Regions from separate parts of the Paenibacillus sp. RC84 genome, predicted to be linked through region 3. Evidence: riboswitches for the same ligand, from Rfam matches in the RefSeq annotation. Region 3 holds a riboswitch; each other region holds the start of a gene.
What was found. Region 3 has a riboswitch for cyclic di-AMP ahead of ABH899_RS27305 (resuscitation-promoting factor). Riboswitches for the same ligand answer to the same signal wherever they lie in the genome.

Region 1 (6,201 bases), on a different contig from region 3:
GGGCTGAACACGATGGACCGCATTATGAAAACATACTTCCAGCGCTGGAAATTCAAGCACCCGGGAACCCGCGATTTTCAAACGGTCGTGGAGGAAATCACCAAAACGAAATGGACGGAGTTTTTCGATCAGTATGTATACGGCAGCATGATGACCGACTATGCGGTCGATAGCATCCGCATTCGCCAGGCGAACGAGTCGGGACAGACGTTGTACGAAAGCAGCGTGCTGGTCCGCAAGTTCGGAGGCACTGTACCGGCTGTGCCGATCCGGTTCCATTTTGCCGACGGTTCGACGACAGAGAAGATCTGGGACGGACAGGGCGAGCAGATCGAATACAAGCTGACCCATAAATCCCCGGTGGATTGGGTTTCCCTGGATCCCAAGTACACCCTGAAGCTCGAAAACCGGCATATCAACAACTATATGAAAACCGAAGTCGACACCACGTGGAGAATCCGCTGGACCCTCGGCGTCGTAAAACTGCTGGAAACGCTGTTCGATACTGTAGCCTGGTGAGGTGATGAGATGCTCCGCTATCTTCGACAAGGCTTGACGGCCGCCCTCAAGCAGCCGTTCGCCGTTTGCGTGCTGTATGTGTACCAGTTTGCCTGGGGAATTCTGCTTTATAAATGGGTCCAATCCATTATCGTTCCCCTGCTCCACCGTTATCCGGCCAACGATCAGCCCCAGAGCGCCGTTCATTTGTTCTTGATGGAAAGCCAGTTCCGGCTTGTAAAAACGGATCTCATCCAGCCGTATCTCGAATGGCTTCTCATCCTGCTGGCCGTCCGGATGCTGATCAGCCCCATGCTGAACGCCGGCGTGCTGTACTCTCTGGAACACCGGCAGATGAATGCGGGCTACCGGTTTATGAAAGGAATCCGCGAGCTGCTGCTGCCCTTCTTCCTCTATTATCTCCTTCAAACGGTCCTGATGCTTGCGCCGCTCTACTGGCTGGCTCCCAAAGCGCTTGCTTTGTTCAACAAAGCCTACGGATTCGAGCAGCTCCTTCTGTCCATGCTTCCCTGGACGGCTCTCTATGCCGTGTATGCCCTGCTTGTTCAGCTCCTCTTCCTGTTCCTGCAGTTCGGCCGGGCCTCCGAGGATCGACGGGGACTTCTCTCGGTGCTTCCGGTCGTGTTCCGCCAAGGCTTACGGATCGCGGGCAATGCCCTGCTGCTCGTCCTGCTCGGCTTCCTTCTGGCCGTCGCGGCGACTTATGCCTCCTATATATGGGCAGGCCTGACGGCCCTCATTATCCACCAGTTATACCCTTTGGTCCGCACCTTCGTCAAAATGTGGTCCATCGCCGCGCAGCGTGAAATCTGGGAAAGCTACCGCACCTAGAAAGGCCTGTTTTTCTGCCCGTAAGCCGGGCGGCAAAACAGACGAGTCACAAACGCCACCCTCTTCTTAACCGTGCTCTTTCCGGATTGTTCCGGCGCGATATCCGTCTCCCCCTGCCGTTCACCGGCCAGGGGGTTTTTAGTTTCCATTTGCGTTTTTTTCAGCTATCATGGAAAGATAGAAGATAAAAGGAGGCATTACCGATGATATCCCCACGGACAAGCACCGTCGTGGCGGCAGTAATTGGCCTTTGTGTCGCCGCCGGGTCGTTCTTTTACGGACAGTCCGACGTTAAAGCCAAAGAGGTTGTGGCGATCGGTCACGACGTCCGCATCTCCAACCAAGCTTTCGACAAAATGAAAGCCGAAGTCGACCTGGCCTTTCAAATGCAGGGCGCTCAAAACAATTTGACCAACGATCAGCTTCTCGATCTGATGCTTAAGGACGAGCTCTTCGTCCGTTACGGCCAGAAGCGCGGCGTCAAAGTCAAAGAAGCCGAAGTGAAGCAGGCTATCGACCAGCAGCGCAAAGCGCTGGAAGCGGCCGGTCCCGAAGCGGCTCAGTTGAAAGAGATGCTCTACAAAAGCGCCGGCTTGACCGAAGCGACCTACTGGACCGATCCTAAAACCGTCAACCAGTACGCCAAATATCTCCTCCAGCAAAAGACGATCGAGTACCTCGTCAAAAAAGGCGAGCTGAAAACGCAGGAAGACCTCAACGCCCTGCAAGAAAAACTGCTTGCCGAAACGAAACCGGGGCTGCGCGTGAAGTTTCCGGATCAGCCGAAAACTTAGATTGCCTCTAAGCTGAAAGACATGGAAAACCCGCCCTTTTTATACAAGAAGGCGGGTTTTTTGATCTATTTTTTGCCCTGAAATCCGACTAAATAACTGCTTTTGAAACTTTTTTGTAACTATTTTTAGTTTTTTGGAAGGAATTTCTGGACCTATGGCGAATATTTAGTGTCGAACAGAAAAAGATTGCCGAATTTCTTCTTAGACGAAAGGAAGAGAACGGGGGATCCACTCTGGGTGAATTGATCTTGCAACAAAGGGATCATAGGGGACCTTCTACCGAACCCTCCAGCTAACCTCGTAGGCACAGGAAGGAGCAACACAGTTGAAGAAAGTCTTGTTGTTTGTTTTGAGCTTGACCCTGTTTTTGAGTGTGGAGATCGGCAGCGCTTCCGCGAAGTCGACGCTCAGTTCCACGATTGACGGATTGGTAGGGACGCCTTACAAGTATTCGGGCACATCGACCAGCGGTTTTGATTGCTCGGGTTTCACGTCCTACGTATTCGACCGGTTCGGCATTGATCTGGCACGCACTTCAAAAGCACAGAACGGCCAAGGATCCTCGGTTGCGAAAAGCGATCTGAGACCGGGTGACCTTGTATTTTTTAACACCGACGGAAAAGGCATCTCCCATGTAGGTATTTACATCGGGAACAACAAGTTCGCCCACTCCGCTACGAACAAAGGTGTTACAAAGAGTGACTTGAGCGAATCTTACTATGCGAAACGATACGTTTCTGCACGCCGCGTTATCGGCGATGACCTTTTTAATAAGATCACTGCAGACTAGTAAGACGCACTCGTAATGGAACGCAGCATATACCCGAAAGGGAGCCCCGTAATCCAGGTTGCCGCCTGGCTTGCCGGGCTTCTTTTCATTTGCGCCGGATTTCCTGTTACTATGAAGTTAGACGAAAAAGTAAGGAGCGTCCCTTCATTATGATCCTTTTTATTCATCGCAAAGATCTGCGGATTGACGACCTCACTGCGTTTGATTACATTCACAGCTTGGGGCGTCCAAGCCTGCACATCCTGATTCTGGACCCCTTCCTTCTGCGCGACGGCCGGGACCGGGAACACAGCGGAGTCAACTTCCTCCGTCACGTCTCCAGGCTCATCCGCGAATACCGGAGAGCCGGCGCTCATCTGGAAGTGCTTGCCGGCGAGCCTCATGCCGTGGTCGATCAGCTGCTGGCCGAGCTGCCGATTGAAGAAATCGTCCTGCACGGCGACGTTACGCCCTACGCATTAGTACGTGACTGCAAACTGAAGGTTTCAGCTTCCGCCCGCGGCGTTCCGGTTACCACACTGATCGACTATACGCTCGCCGATTTCGGAGACTTCCAGCACTTCGCGAAGCGCAGCGCCCCTTACCAGGTATTTACCCCTTTTTATAAAAAATGGAATTCTTATATGCATCTTTTTTTCCGGCCGTCGTCGCCCGTCACCGTGCGCGATTTGCAGACACGGCCGCTGCCGGACCGCGAAGCCTGGTCCGCCCGGTTTCCGCTTCCGCTGGACCCGGAAGCGGCAGGCACGGCGCCTGATCCCGCTCAGACTCTGAGCGGTTTTCTCGAAGGAGGTCTCCGCGCTTATGAAGCGCAAAGAGACCGGTACGCCTTCGAGACGACCAGCGGGATCAGCCGCCACCTGAACACCGGCGCGCTCTCCGTGCGCCGGGCGTATGAAGCCGCTCTCGGCAGCGAGTGGCACGAAGCCTGGACGCGCCAGCTGGCGTGGCGCGACTTCTACCTGTACCAGGCCGTCTATAATCCGGATTTCTTCGTCTACGAGAAGAAATTCGACTTCTCCGGCCTGGAGGACACACTCTTCGAGCGGTGGTGCCGGGGGCAGACCGGCATTCCGGTCGTGGATGCGGCCATGGCGGAGCTGAACGCCACGGGGCACATGCCGAACCGGCTGCGGATGGTGACGGCCATGTTCCTGACCAAGAACCTGCGCTGTCCCTTCACGCTGGGTGAACGGTATTTCCGGCGCAAGCTCGCCGATTACGACAACGTGCTCAACCGGGGCGGCTGGCTGTGGAGCGCTTCGCTCGGCTTCGACGCGTCTCCGTACTTCCGCGTCATGAATCCCGTCACCCAGTCGGAGACGCATGATCCGACGGGCATGTACATCCGGCGGTGGCTTCCCCAGCTCTCTCATCTGAGCGATAAGGAAATTCACAAGCCGCAGGCGGACGCGATTGTCGATCTGAAAAGCTCCCGTGCGGCAGCGATCGAGATTTACAAGCACATGCTGGCGGAGGCTAAACCTGATGCCGGTGCGGGTCCGGCCGGATTTTCTCCGGATGGCTCTCCCCCTGTTTAAAGCTCCGTTCTTCGGGTAAATAGAAGTACGAGGTGATAAACATGGAAAATCCAATGGTGAAATGCAGCATTGCCAACTGCGAATACTGGGAGCAGGGCAATAACTGCAGTGCGGAAGTTATTATGATCGAAGTAAACGCTCATTCGAACAAGCCACAACCGCAAGAACGGGACGGTCTGCCTTACGATTCCGGACATCAGGATTCCGCCGATGGCATCACCGACACCTGCTGTCAAACTTTCGAGGAACGTCATCATCACTAATTTCAATCAAACGTTTCATTAAAAAATGAAAATGCCGACAGCAGAGGAGCCGTAGAGCTCCCCTGCTGTCGGCTTACAAAAATAATCCCGCTGAGATCAGCGGGTGATTAAAGGCCGCGCAGGCTTCATCCTGCCCGGCTTTTTTTGTATGGACACGCTTCGTTTACTCTTGCAGGATGGTTCTATACGGAATCCCGTCCTTCTCCGCCTTACCAGCCGAGATCCAGTTTCTTTCCGGTCTCCACGAACGTTTTGATGGCGCTCAGCAGCATCCACCATGCGGGGTCCGCCTTCTCGTAGGAAGGGTGATTGTCGACCCACTCATCGTTGATCAGGGTTAATTTGGTGCAGCCGCCGACCGGCTCCAGCTTAATGGTTACCCGCGTTGTGATCTCCGCATGATTCGGATAATAGGAAGGTCCGGGATGTTCCGTATAACTCAGGATACGGTTCGGCTCGTATTCCAGCACTTCTCCGTAAATATGGACGGTCTGCTCGCCGTCATTGCCGGGTCCGATATACCGGATAGATTCACCGGGGACATAAGAAGAATCGATCACACAGTCGAAAAAGATTTTACGGGTTTTCTCCGGCGTTACGAAAACATCCCACACCTGCTCCGGGCTGCCGTCGATATAAAAATGATAAGTGAGATCCATTGAAAATTCCTCCCTAGCCTAGTGTCGGCGTCTTGTGATAGCTTGGCCGTTTTGCTACCATCAACTTTACAGGGCCACGGCGCAAAGCGATTGTAAAAAAGCGACATCTTCCCTGAGACTTCATCTGGAACGGAGGCGGCTCCGCATGAAACCCGAGGAGAACCCGGTCGTCGTCAACAAAGGCATTTTGAATTACGAAAAGGGCCGGCAAAAGTTCACCATTTCCCGAAGATTGCCCGCTCCGGAGCTGGCTTTTTTTATCCGGCATTACTGGCTGATTCATTGGGACTTGAGAGGACTTCCATCCCATACCCAGGAGGTGCTCCAGCCTCCATGCTTTAATCTGGTTTTCGAAAAAGACAACACGCGGATCTACGGGACGAATAAGGGGAAAATGTCGCAGCTTCTTGAGGGCAAAGGAGAAGTATTCGGCGTTTTGTTCCGGCCGGGCGGGTTTTATCCGTTTTATCGGCAGCCTGCTTCGGAGCTGGTCAACCGCAGCCTGCCCTTCCAGGAGGTTTTCGGCAGAAGCTGCCTTCCGCTGGAAGAGGCCCTTTTCTCCGAACCGGATGAAGAGGCAAAGGTCCGCTTCGTGGATGATTTTTTCATTAGAGAGCGGCCGCCGGCTGACGAACAAATCGAAATCGTCAATTCGGTGATCGATTATATTGCGGGACACAGGGAAATCAACCGGGTTGAGGACGTTGGAGCCAGGTTCGGCATCTCCGCAAGAACGATGCAGCGGATGTTCAGCCAGTATGTCGGCGTCAGCCCAAAATGGGTTATCAAGAGATACCGCTTGCA
Region 2 (6,201 bases), on a different contig from region 3:
TCACAAATACCCGGCGGTTTTCCGGATGAGAGGAACCTCCCAAGGAAAAAAAATCGCGCTCACGTTTGATGACGGGCCCGATCTCAAATATACCCCGCAAGTGCTCGATATTCTGAAAAAGCATCAGGTGAAAGCGACCTTTTTCGTGATCGGAAGCCGCGCTCAGGCACATCCCGAGATTATCCGCCGGATGGTGCGGGAGGGTCATGTCGTGGGCAACCACTCGTACAGCCATCCTTTCATGCCCAAACTGACCGCCTCGGAATTTTCTTCGCAAATTATGCGCACCCAAGAGGTCATCAAACCGTTGACCGGTTATACGCCCAGATTGGTGCGGCCTCCTTACGGAGCCATCAATGAAGAGCAGGTGCGCTGGATGTCCGATCATCACCTGCTGGCCGTGAACTGGGACGTGGATTCCCTCGACTGGAAAGGACTACCCGGCAAGCAGGTATACCACAATATTGTGGACAACGCCCGGGCCGGTTCAGTTATTCTGCAGCACAGCGCGGGAGGAAACGACAAGCACGATCTCAGCGGTACGGTCACGGCCCTTCCCGATCTGATCCGTTCCTTGAAATCGAGCGGATACAAGCTGGTCACGATTCCGGAACTACTGGGAATTTCCAAGGATTTGTAACGCACAAAAGACGGGAGCATTCGCTCCCGCCTTCTTTCCGGCTAATGGTTATTTAAGAATGTATACTTTCACACTTTGATAGCCAAAGTTGTTTACTTTATCTTTGGAGCCCGGAACGAAAATATCGATCCGGTTGCCTTTGATCGCGCCGCCGATGTCCGTCGCTTTGGCGATCATTCCCTTGGCCGGAAGGCCCGGGAAAGCATAACCCGTTACATATACGGTGGAGCCGAGCGGAATTACTTTCGGATCGACCGCGATCGTGCCGACGGTCAGTTTGTTGCCGTAGTAGTCGATGCCGGCATATCCGCCGTTCTCGCTCGGGTCAGCGGAATAGGCCGATGCCTTGATATTCAGCGCTTTTTTGTATTGAACCTGTTTACCCGCCGCGGTTGTCAGCGTCTGGCCGGATTTTGTGGAAGCCGATGCCGCTTGGGCAGCCGGTTTCTTAACGGCCTTCTTCTCCGCGGTTTTTTTCGGTTCGGGAGCCTGCGGTTTGCCGCTCTTTTGAAGAGCCTCCGAAGGTTTTATGGAGTCCGTCTGACTTGGCGAGGCCGATGCAAGCTGAACTTTGGCCGGTGCCTGGGCCGGGACTTTTACCTTCGCTTTTAAAGCTTTAAGCTGCTCGAGGGCCGCTTCCCCCACAATTTTCAGCTCGCTGCCTGCCGGCAGGCTAAGCGGATCCGCATCGGGATTTAACGATAAGAGGTCAAGAACGTCCATATTCATTTGGGAAGCGAAGTTCCACATGGAATTTGGCTCGGAAAGCACCAGGGTTTGATTTTCCGGTGTCACCAAAGATTGGGTAAGCTCCGAATCGGCTGCTTGTCCTACGGTACCGGTCATACCGGCTGCAATCTCCTGATAAGATTTAGCCAGTTTCCAATACAACAGGCCGTCGTTTTTAGCCGCTTCCGTTTCAGCCGCCTGCGACTGGAATGCGGAAGATGCCGCCACCACTGCGCCTAGCAGCAGAGTAGCGCATGTTTTTTTCCAATGATGCTTTAAAGCCATAGTTGATGTACGCTCCTTCTCGGTATTGCCTACGAGGTTAGTTGTCGGGTTCGGACTGAGAAGTCGCCCACGCTGCTGCCAGCGATTCACCCCTATCGGACGCCGCAGTCATACACATACGGTTCCGAAATAAATCATCCCCCGCACCTCATCCACTCCTGGTAAATCCGGGAAACGGAAGAAGTTTCGGCTCTCTACACAAGCTATCACATACATCTTTAGAAACAAACACACACAAATTGGCAAAAAACAACCTTTTCATTTTTTTAATCCACCGGTGAACCTGCTGTAAAAAGCTGTTCCATCAAGCCTATTTGATCCTGCCCCGCCTTTTCGGCCGGAAAAACCCCAGAGAGAAAATTAACGCCATTCTCACAATCAGCTTATGTAATTCTCATGCGTTTCTCATAAAAGGCATTGTTTCTTCACCATATATCCAGGAAATTCATCCCATAGGAGGAAACCTTTATTTGGCGATTCGTTTCCTTTCTCTCGGCTTTTCTTCTATTTTCACGGCTGCCTGGCTTTGTACCGATTCTACAGTCGGCCTCTTCTTCCCCTCGTAAATATCATCGAAAGGACGAAACGGCACGTAATCGGACCGGTCGAATTCCTTCGGTTTGCGCAGACCTAATGATGCCGCTAAAAGAACTAACATGCCGATCAGCAGACTTAATGTGATCCCCATAATAGCAGCCTCCTCCTTATTCCAACCTATAGGTTTCGCTCTTAAATTCTTGCTAACTTATTCCATTTTATCATACTTATAGGTAAAATGTGGTATTTTTACGAAAAGCTGACGAACTTTTTAAGATTTTTCGTAAATACGACATCATTTTTGCCAATGTCCGGCTCCTAACAGCCGCTCCTATAAGACCTGCGCCATTAAACGACTGTTTACTTGTAACCTTTATATAAGTAAGACACCTTCAGAAGGGGAAACGTTCCGGAAAAATTAGTAATCTTATTCAATTTTTCCATATCTATTGAAATCGTCGGCTCGGTTATCTTAAAAATTGCCGAAAAAAGACGGGTTTCCCCGTCTTTTTGTCCAGACCGCTAGAAAATTTTCTGGGCCGCCCTTTCGTCTTTAAGAATTTCTACCGCTTCGCGGAAACGCATCGAATGGATGATCTCACGTTCACGCAGGAATTTCAGCCCATCCTGGAGATCGACGTCGTCCGTCAGGTCAATGAGCCACTGATAGGTGGCGCGCGCCTTTTCTTCCGCCGCGATATCTTCGTAAAGGTCGGCGATGGGATCGCCCTTGGCTTGAATGTAGGCTGCCGTCCACGGTGTGCCAGCCGCATTTTGGTAATACAAAGCCGAATCGTGGTTGACGTAATATTCGCCCAGGCCCGCGGCTTTTAGCTGGTCGGGAGTAGCGTCTTTCGTAAGCTTGTAGATCATCGTCGCAATCATCTCTAGGTGAGCGAATTCTTCTGTCCCGATATCATTCAGTACCCCGATTACTTTGTCCGGAATGGTGTAACGCTGGTTCAAGTAACGCAGCGCGGCAGCAAGTTCCCCGTCCGCACCCCCGTACTGCTCGATCAGAAGTTTGGCCATGTGCGGATCGCATTTGCTTACACGAACCGGATACTGCAATTTCTTCTCGTAAATCCACATCGGAATCCCCCGTCTCCTTAAGCACAACCGTGCTTGTTCTTCCGTCCAGGCCGTTCATACAGTTTCCTCTACACATGTCACACCTGCCAAGGCCAGGGAGCTTCGGCCCACTCCCAAGTCTGCTGCGGCAGCGCATTTTGCCCGTACTGCAGAAGCGGTCCGTACAAACACTCATATTCCAGCGCGATTTGCTTCCGTTTTTGGGAAAATTCATTGAACTGCTGCAGAGCGTTGCCATCTTCGGGATGAGTGTCCAGATACAAGGTCAGTTCGACCAGTACGAAATCGGCCGCTTGCAGGTCGTGCAGAAGCCGGTAATAATTTTCATCCAGTTGTTTGTGCATACGGTTGTCGTTCCCCTCTCTTTCGATTTCGGACCGGGTTAGCACTTGGATTCGTAGCTGCTGTACAGCTCCGGCCAAAGGGTACCGAGCCTCAAAGCCTCGTAAGGGCTAAACTGCGGCAGGCACATGGGCTGGAACTTGATGAACAGGTTCGGCGGAGTTACATACGTTTTGACGAGCTTCGGCGGGCAGGGGTCGAACGGCCCCACGAAAGGATGATACATGCGGACTTCAGGATACAATGCGCTTCCTCCTTGTAACCGGTAATGGTGTGGCTCTGCAATACCATATGGCATCCGCCCAGGGATGGTATGGGCATCCGCCCAGATTTACGAAATAAAAGCGGAATAATCCGCAAGATTGTCATCTCTACCGTCTCTATGAATATCCTATGATAGAAAGAGAGACGATCCGGGGAAGCCTTTTCCCCTTTAAAAAAAGGAGTGAGATGGCATGACACATCATCTGAAAGCTCCCTTTCTGACCCCGCCCCCACAGCAGGTGGAATACAGCGGGTACACCGTCCCTTTGTATGCAACCGCCGGAATCCTGGCAGGCGCGGATACGTCCCCCGAAGCTCTGCTGGAGCTGCGGAGTCTGCTTATCGGGTCCGGCGTCAAGCGCGTCGTTCCGTGCAAGGACTGGCATTCCGCCGCCAAAATGCCTCTGGCCGTCTATATCGGCAAGCTGCCGGCCGATCCCGCCGTACAGCGGGAATTCCGGAGCCGGCGCAGCGGCGACCCCCTCGGAATTCCCGAAGAGGGCTACACCCTTGCGGCGCGGCGCAGCAAACGCGGCGGCAGCATGATCGTGCTGGCGGGCGCGGATCATACCGGCACCCTTTATGCGGTCCGCACGCTTAAGCAGCTCATCCGCAAAGGCCCGATGATGGCCGCTGTGCCGGCTGTCACGATCCGGGACTTCCCCGCGTTCCCCGTAAGGGGCGTTGTGGAAGGGTTCTACGGCGGTCCGTGGTCTCCGGACGACCGGGTCAATCTGATCGCTTTCCTCGGCGATCATAAAATGAACACGTACCTATACGCTCCGAAAGATGATCCGTACCTGCGCGGACGCTGGCGGGAGCCGTACCCGGAGGAAGAGCTCCGCCATATCCGCAGGTATGTGGATGCGGCCGAAAAAGCCGGTGTCCGCTTCGTTTACGCGCTCTCGCCCGGGCTCGATATCTGTTTCTCGTCGAACGAGGAATTTCAGAAGCTGGCTGCCAAAGCGAGCCAGATGTGGACGCTCGGAGTCCGCCATTTCTCTCTGCTTATGGATGATATTTTCCAGAATCCCAACTGTGCGGACGATGTACAGAAGTTCGGCGGGGACGAGAGCCCCGCTGCGGCTGCGCAGGCTTATCTGCTAAACCGGTTCAACCGCGAGTTCGTGCAAGCGCATCCCGGCGCCTCCAGGCTCATTACGGCGCCGACCGAATATTATCAGGACGGCTCCAGCCCTTACCGGAAACGCTTTGCCGAATTGGTAGATCCGGGCATCCTCATCTGCTGGACGGGGATCGGCATCGCTCCGGCGGTTATCACTTCCGGGGAGGCCGAGCGGATTCACAAGGTGTTCAATCACGATATGCTCTTGTGGGATAACTACCCGGTGACGGATTATGTGCGGGAGAAGCTGTTTCTCGGGCCCTTGGAGGGCAGAGACGCCGAGCTGCACAAGCACGGCCAATTCGGCTATTTGTCCAATCCGATGGAGCATTTGCAGGCCTCTTTGCTTGCTTTGTTCACTTCAGCCGAGTATGCCTGGAAGCCCGGTGCCTATAAACTCTGGGAATCCTGGGAAAGATCTCTGAAGGAATTCGGCGGGCCTCTGTATAAGGAACTGCGCATTTTGGCGGAAAATCATTTATCCTCCGCCGTCCACGCCGGTGAATCTCCGAAGCTCACAGCTCTTCTTGCGGCTTTCTGGGAAGATTTCGAGAAAGGCACACCGGAGAAAGCTGCCGCTCGTTTGATCGCCTACTTCGGCTCTATGCGCAGGGCAGCCTCACGTTTGAGTCAAATGCACAATCCCGATTTCGTAAGGGAAACGGCGGACTGGCTGAAAAAAATCGACTTTTACGGAAAAGCCGGTGAATCCGCCGTTTCCCTGCTTCTGGCGATGATGCTGGGCAGTGATGAAGAGGCCGATGCCCGGTACTCCGCCTACGCCGCCGTTCTCACGCAGGATACCGTCGACATCGAGGTAACGGATCCGAGAACAGGCTCACGCCGTATCGACGGCGAAAATCGTGAGCGGGGTGAATCCGAGCTTATCCGGTATACATCGGTATATGGGGCAAGGACCGGGACGAACGAGTGGGGCTACGAGGTGACGGTCGTGAACGGGCGCATCATCCGGGAAGGCGGCAATAACTCGGTCATTCCCGCCGACGGCTACGTACTCAGCCTTCACTCGGGCCAAGACAGAGAATGGTTGAAAAGCATGACGATAGTAGGCGCTAAAGTGGACATCCGTGACGGGAGTGTAACCATTTCAGTCGAAAACGGAATCTACCCGGTCCCCAACAAAAAGGTTTCGGCCGACGGAGTTATGGAGCCGTTCCTACAGCGG
Region 3 (6,201 bases):
TCCTGAAAGAAGAAAAAGCCGCCGAAGTCGGCGGCATTATGCACTGCTATTCCGGCAGCTGGGAAACGGCGAAGCAGTGTCTGGATATGAACTTCCATATTTCCTTCGGGGGTCCCATTACGTTCAAAAACGCCAAGCAGCCCAAGGAAGTCCTCAAGCAGGTGCCGCTTGACCGCCTGCTTATCGAAACGGATGCGCCTTATTTGACGCCTCATCCGTTCCGGGGCAAGCGCAACGAAACGTCATACGTGCGTCTCGTTGCCGAAGCGGCGGCCGAGCTGCGCGGCATGAGCCTGGAGGAACTGGCCAAAGTGACGACGGACAATGCCGTGCGTTTACTCGGCCTCAAATGAAGCGGTAAATTTCCGCTTCATTACCGTAGCGCAAAGCATGAGGCCGAGCGCGAGCCCCGCAAGCGGGGCGGCTGCATAAACGCCCGCCCCGCTTAGCACCATCAGCAGGGTAAGAACGATACCCTGCAGGGTGAAAGCGGCGCTGATGATCCGCACCACGGCGTCCACTTTCCGGCGCGGATCTACCGGATAAGTCTGCAGCCAGAACGTGTAGCGGTGCGATTGTTCCAGCGAGGTGAGCTGGATCAGCGAAATGAACATGGCCGCGAGGCAGACGGCGGCGGCCACCGGTGCGGATTGAACGGCCGCGGCTGCGAGGCCGGCGACAAGCGTGATCCGGACGACGATGCCGAGCAGCTCCGAACGGACGAACGTCTTCGTGAAGAGATACAGATAAAGCGAGGAGGACCGGAACGAATACCGGTTCGTAATCCCGGCCAGCCATCGTCTCTGTTTTACGCGCACAGGAAGCTGGGGCACATCGGCGAAGCCGCTAAAAAACAAGTACAGGCGGTACTGCTGTTTGCGCTCGTTGTCGATGAGGTAATCCCAGGCTACGCCGATTGCCCGCCGACCGGGCCCAAGCCTGTACATGACCGCCCAGACGACAAGTCCCGCCAATAGAACGACCCCGCCCGGAAGCGGTCCCGTACCGAACAAGGCGAAAACGACGGCTGCGCTTAAGACCCAGCGGTAACCCGCTGAGATCAGACGCCATCCGGGGGATGAAAAACGGCCTTCCTGCCACGAGCCGAGCAGGTTGGCTGTTTTTATTAGAAGAACAAAAATCGCCATCAGCCACAAGGGCTGTCCTTCCGTACCCGTGCAGTGTTTGTATAAAGGCCATGCAATCAGCATCAGAACGATGGATCGTGCGGCCTGGATCCCCAGACTGTAGCGGAAAGCCGCCCGGAAGAACACGTTCATAACGGGTTCCAGAGGAAGCAGAAACACCCGGTCCGCATTCTTTAGAAGGGTTCGCACTGAGCCGGCTGCGAGAGCCGGAACGAGGACGAGCAGAACGATCCAAATGTAAGGAAAAGATGTCGGAAGCTGCTGAAGTATTTTTGCATAATAATAGGAAGAAACGATAAAAATCAGGAAAAGAAAACCGAAAAATTGGCTTCTTGCGACATAAGCCCAGTAACGGGACGTTTCCTGGCGGTAATGGTCGAATCTGCGCTTCCACAGCTGACGGACAGCCCCGGCCGTGCCCTCTCTGTGAACGGCTGCTTCTTGGTTCATGCCGGATTCCTCCGCACCAGCTCATAGAACAGCTCGTCCAGGGTCGCATCGGACAGCCCGGTTTGTTGTCTCAGCTCGTCGAGTGTGCCCTGGGCAAGAATTCGTCCCTGATGGAGAACGACGAACCGGTCGCAGTATCTTTCGATCGTGGCCAGGATGTGGGAACAGATCAGGAAGCTGGCGCCCCTGCTCTTGAAGTCCGCCATAATGTCGAGAAGAGAGCGCATCGCCAGCGGGTCAAGGCCGAGGAACGGCTCGTCAATGACATAAAGCGCGGGCTCGACAAGAAACGCATTCATGATCATGACTTTCTGCTTCATCCCTTTGGATAGCTGGCCCGGGAAGCTTTTGCGCTTAGGCTCCATCTGGAACTCGCTCATCAGGCGGCCGGCACGTTCCTTGAACGCTTCCTTCGGAATATCGTAAGCCATCGCCGTCAGTTCCAAATGCTCTTCAATCGTCAGATCGTCGTACAATTCGGGAGACTCCGGGACGAAAGAGTACGAGGACCGGTAGCCGAGCGGATCTTCCTCCAATGTCCGGTTACGGATGCGGACGCTGCCTTCCTGCGGCTTCAGGAGCCCGAGGATGTGTTTGATGGTCGTGCTTTTTCCCGCTCCGTTGAGTCCAATCAGACCGACCATTTCACCTTGTCCGACTGTAATTTCGAGATCGCGGAGAATCGGTTTTCCGGGCAAATAGCCTCCGCTGAGACGGGAAATGTGAAGAATCGGATTCATGCCTTCACCTGCTTTTCTTCAATCGGTTATTGCGGCTTTCGGCCTTTTCGGGCGGATTGCCGTATCTTTTATTATAGTCAAAAAATGCCTGGAAGCCCAATGCCCAAGCGGAACGGCGGAAATGGGGAAAACTAGAAGCGAGATAACGGGAGAAAAAAGGAGAACGACTGCAAGATAATTAGATAAATGCCGTTGGTTTGGTTAAATTTGCTTATTTTTAGGGAATATGCCCCCTTTACAGGTTGGATATTTGAGCGTAATATACTTTCATGATAACTTAATAAACGCCAAGTTTTAACGCTGAGTTTCCGTAAAAGGAAAACGGGGGAACCGCTGTCAAGGTCGGAACAGCTTTGGGCCGATACAACAGGAAACAATTTGGGGTGAATCTCAATGGCAGGTGCAGGCAGCACCGCCGGCGAGTAGGGCAGCTCTCACGGCCCGAATCCGTCAGCTAACCTCGTAAGCGTACCGGGAGAGATACCAACTGTCGTGTCATTCTGTTTAGTCGCGCTCACACACAGGCCACCGGGAAGCTTTCTCTTTCCGATGGCCTTTTTTGTTCCATATCGGACGGGTATTCGACCCGCATAAACATCAAGCGGAGGTGATGCCGACCCCGTAGAGACTGAGAGCAACCGGTCAGCCGGCGGGAAAGAAGCCAATTGCAAGGGTTCCGTTAGGAACCGCCAAATAAACCTAAGTCGCGTCCAAATCATCATGCGTATCACAGAGGCGAGGCTTTGAAGGAGGACCGAAGAAGTGGGCAATATCTCGCAATCAGAGACCCATGTTAAGCGATCATCCAGCATGTCCTTCGCATTGCGATGGAAGCATGAAAACTTGCGTATGATCATTCTTGCAGCTATCATTTCATTCGCTTTGACTTTCATGTTTTTGGTGTTGTTATACGGTACGGCTGGTAAAAGCGTATCATTGGTGGTAAACGGACGAGAAACCGTTGTGGAAACAAGACAATGGGTCCTACAGCGCCTACTGGATGAACAAGCCATTACAATCGGTGAGCACGATCAGGTATCTATGCCGCTTGACGGCAAGATTCAAGACGGTCAGAAGATTGTCATTGATCATGCATCACCCGTGCAGCTAACTGCCGACGGGCAGACACAAACTGTGCATACCACTGCGAAAACGGTAGATCAAGTTCTGCAAGATTCAAATATTTCGCTGGGAGAGCACGACAAAGTGACTCCGGCCAAAGACACGGAGCTTTCAGCCAATGCGGCTATCGAAGTTGTCCGGGTGAAGAAAGAAACGGAAGAAATTTCGGAGCCCATCGCATTCAGTGTGGTCAAGAAATCCGATGAGGATCTGCTGAAAGGCAAAGAGCAGGTCGTACAGGAAGGCCAGGAAGGCGTATTGGTCAAAAAGAAAGAGAAGATTTTCGAAAACGGAAAACTCGTATCCGAGCAAGTTATCGATCAAGCAGTCAAAAACGCCAGTGTGGATAAGATTGTGGCTATAGGCACAAAAAATCCGGTCGTTACGGTGGCAGCCGCATCCGAACCGGTTAAGCCTAAGCAGGTAACTAAAGCAGGTACCGACATAGACGCGAAGAAAATATTAAAGAACGTTACCTTGACCGCTTACTCTTCCGAAGAGCCGGGCGTAGGCAACCGGACCGCCAGCGGAACGAAGCCTGTTCAAGGCCAGACGATTGCCGTAGATACATCAGTCGTGCCGTTAGGCTGGTGGGTGTACATTGAAGGCATCGGATACCGCCGTGCAGAAGATACGGGCGGTGCTATTAAAGGCCAGAAAATGGACGTTTATTTCGACAGTATGAGTTATGCCAAGACTTTCGGTGTGAAACGGGGATATACCGTTTACGTCATCGGTCCGAATAAACCGACACAAGATTAGGATAACATGTTACCTGTAACGAAGATTTACAAACCGGTAACAAACCGTATGCAAAAAGAAGAGGGACACCCTCTTCTTTTTGTGCGCTTAAGAGAGGATAAAGAACATGATCAAAGAAATCATTGTTGTCGAAGGAAAAGACGATACGACCGCTATCAAGCGGGCGGTTGAAGCGGATACGATCGAAACCGGAGGATCGGCAATCAACCGGGCAATTCTGGATCGTATCCGGCTGGCCCAGGAGCGCAGAGGGGTCATCGTCTTTACGGATCCGGATCATGCGGGTGAGCGCATCCGTAAAATCATTTCGGGCAAGGTGCCCGGCTGCAAACATGCTTTTCTCCCCCAGGAACTTGCCGAGAAGCGGGGGGATATCGGAGTCGAGAACGCGACTCCGGACGCTATACGGTCCGCTCTGGCGAACGTAAAGACCGAATATGAGGGCGCCGCGTCTCTTTTGACATGGGAGGATCTGATCGCCGCCGGCCTCGTTGTTCATCCCGATGCAGCGGCCAGACGACTGGAAGTAGGAAAAAAGCTCGGAATCGGGTATTGTAATGGTAAGCAGTTTTACAAGCGCTGCGCCGCTTTTCAAATTTCCCGGGAAGAGTTCGAAGCTGCCGTAGAGCAGTTGGACCGTCCGGATCAATAATTTACGCACAGGCAGCTTTCGTCAGGGACGGAAGCTTGGAGGATGACTATGAAATTAAATGAACAAGGCAGCGGCCCGTCCTTTGCTTCTGAAGATGTGGCAACGCCCAAACGGACCAAAGATATTCTAAACCGGCACAATCTGGTGCTCAAAAAAAGTCTGGGACAGAACTTTCTGACGGACGGCAACGTTCTGCGCAACATCATCTCCGCGGCGGAGCTTACTCCCGAGAAGGGGGCGCTGGAGATCGGGCCCGGAATCGGCGCCCTGACCCAGCAGCTGGCGAAAGAGGCCGGCCGCGTCGTGGCGGTAGAGATCGACCAGCGTCTGCTCCCCATCCTGCGGGAGACGCTGTCGCCCTATCCGACGGCCGAGGTCGTCCACGGCGACGTGTTGAAGCTCGATCTGAGGCAGCTGATCGAGGAGAAATTCTCCGGCTTGTCCGGAATCAGTGTCGTCGCCAACCTTCCGTATTACATCACGACGCCGATCATCATGAAGCTGCTCGAAGAAAAGCTTCCGCTCGAAAACATCGTCGTGATGATCCAGAAGGAAGTGGCGGACCGGATGGCGGCCAAGCCGGGCGGCAAGGAGTACGGCAGCCTCAGCATCGCCGTACAATTCTATTGCGAAGCGGAACTGGTTACAATCGTTCCGCGCACCGTTTTCGTGCCGCAGCCGAACGTCGACTCGGCTGTGATCCGCCTGCGTCTGCGCAAAGGACCTCCCGTCGAAGTAGCGGACGAAGACTTCTTCTTCGAGGTGGTACAAGCCAGCTTTGCGCAGCGGCGCAAAACGATCTATAACAACCTCGGAGCCCGGTTCTTCTCCAAAGAGAACAAACGCGATTTGGAGGCTCTTCTGCTGGAGGCGGGCATCGAACCAAGCCGCCGTGGCGAAACGCTCAGCATGGAGGAATACGGCCGCGTGGCGGAAGCTCTGCGGAACTGCCCGACCTGCAGCAAATAGAAGCGGGCTAATCACCAATTGCCCACCCCTGCCATACGATAGGCTTAGGAGGGGATGGCTTCATGAGGCAAGGCGATCTGGCGACCCGCAAATCCTACGGCAACGATATCATTTTTCGAATCCAGGAGATCGATACGACAAGGGCGATTCTTCGGGGAGTCGATTTTCGCCTGCTGGCGGACGCTCCCATTGCTGATCTATCCCGCGTAACGGCCGCCCGCGATTCGGATTTTCCGAGAGTGAATTTGCCGAGGGTAGGCGAGACAATCCGCAGCATCCGCCAGTTTCGTCAGGAGCTGTATCAGCTCAACGATAATCTGGTGCGTAATAAGCTGCCCGAGAATACGCAATATTTCGA

Region 1: linked by a shared signal. The riboswitch ahead of ABH899_RS26910 (C40 family peptidase) and the one ahead of ABH899_RS27305 (resuscitation-promoting factor) in region 3 are both predicted to bind cyclic di-AMP.
Region 2: linked by a shared signal. The riboswitch ahead of ABH899_RS05205 (3D domain-containing protein) and the one ahead of ABH899_RS27305 (resuscitation-promoting factor) in region 3 are both predicted to bind cyclic di-AMP.

The regions. Positions count from the first base shown of each region.
Region 1 is NZ_JBGBYL010000015.1:35,196-41,396, reverse strand. Features, by position in the region: gene ABH899_RS26925 (M1 family metallopeptidase) at 1-519, shown strand, start outside; gene ABH899_RS26920 (hypothetical protein) at 529-1,350, shown strand; gene ABH899_RS26915 (SurA N-terminal domain-containing protein) at 1,554-2,144, shown strand; cyclic di-AMP (ydaO/yuaA leader) riboswitch at 2,322-2,466, shown strand; gene ABH899_RS26910 (C40 family peptidase) at 2,470-2,934, shown strand; gene ABH899_RS26905 (cryptochrome/photolyase family protein) at 3,084-4,475, shown strand; gene ABH899_RS26900 (DUF1540 domain-containing protein) at 4,517-4,738, shown strand; gene ABH899_RS26895 (SRPBCC domain-containing protein) at 4,948-5,397, opposite strand; gene ABH899_RS26890 (DUF6597 domain-containing transcriptional factor) at 5,543-6,201, shown strand, end outside.
Region 2 is NZ_JBGBYL010000002.1:328,243-334,443, reverse strand. Features, by position in the region: gene ABH899_RS05210 (polysaccharide deacetylase family protein) at 1-640, shown strand, start outside; gene ABH899_RS05205 (3D domain-containing protein) at 689-1,654, opposite strand; cyclic di-AMP (ydaO/yuaA leader) riboswitch at 1,666-1,856, opposite strand; gene ABH899_RS05200 (hypothetical protein) at 2,121-2,342, opposite strand; gene ABH899_RS05195 (manganese catalase family protein) at 2,714-3,283, opposite strand; gene ABH899_RS05190 (spore coat protein CotJB) at 3,361-3,627, opposite strand; gene ABH899_RS05185 (spore coat associated protein CotJA) at 3,666-3,851, opposite strand; gene ABH899_RS05180 (glycoside hydrolase family 84 protein) at 4,081-6,201, shown strand, end outside.
Region 3 is NZ_JBGBYL010000016.1:45,943-52,143, reverse strand. Features, by position in the region: gene ABH899_RS27320 (TatD family hydrolase) at 1-353, shown strand, start outside; gene ABH899_RS27315 (ABC transporter permease) at 336-1,598, opposite strand; gene ABH899_RS27310 (ABC transporter ATP-binding protein) at 1,595-2,338, opposite strand; cyclic di-AMP (ydaO/yuaA leader) riboswitch at 2,627-2,821, shown strand; gene ABH899_RS27305 (resuscitation-promoting factor) at 3,101-4,222, shown strand; gene rnmV (ribonuclease M5) at 4,329-4,874, shown strand; gene rsmA (16S rRNA (adenine(1518)-N(6)/adenine(1519)-N(6))-dimethyltransferase RsmA) at 4,923-5,843, shown strand; gene yabG (sporulation peptidase YabG) at 5,906-6,201, shown strand, end outside.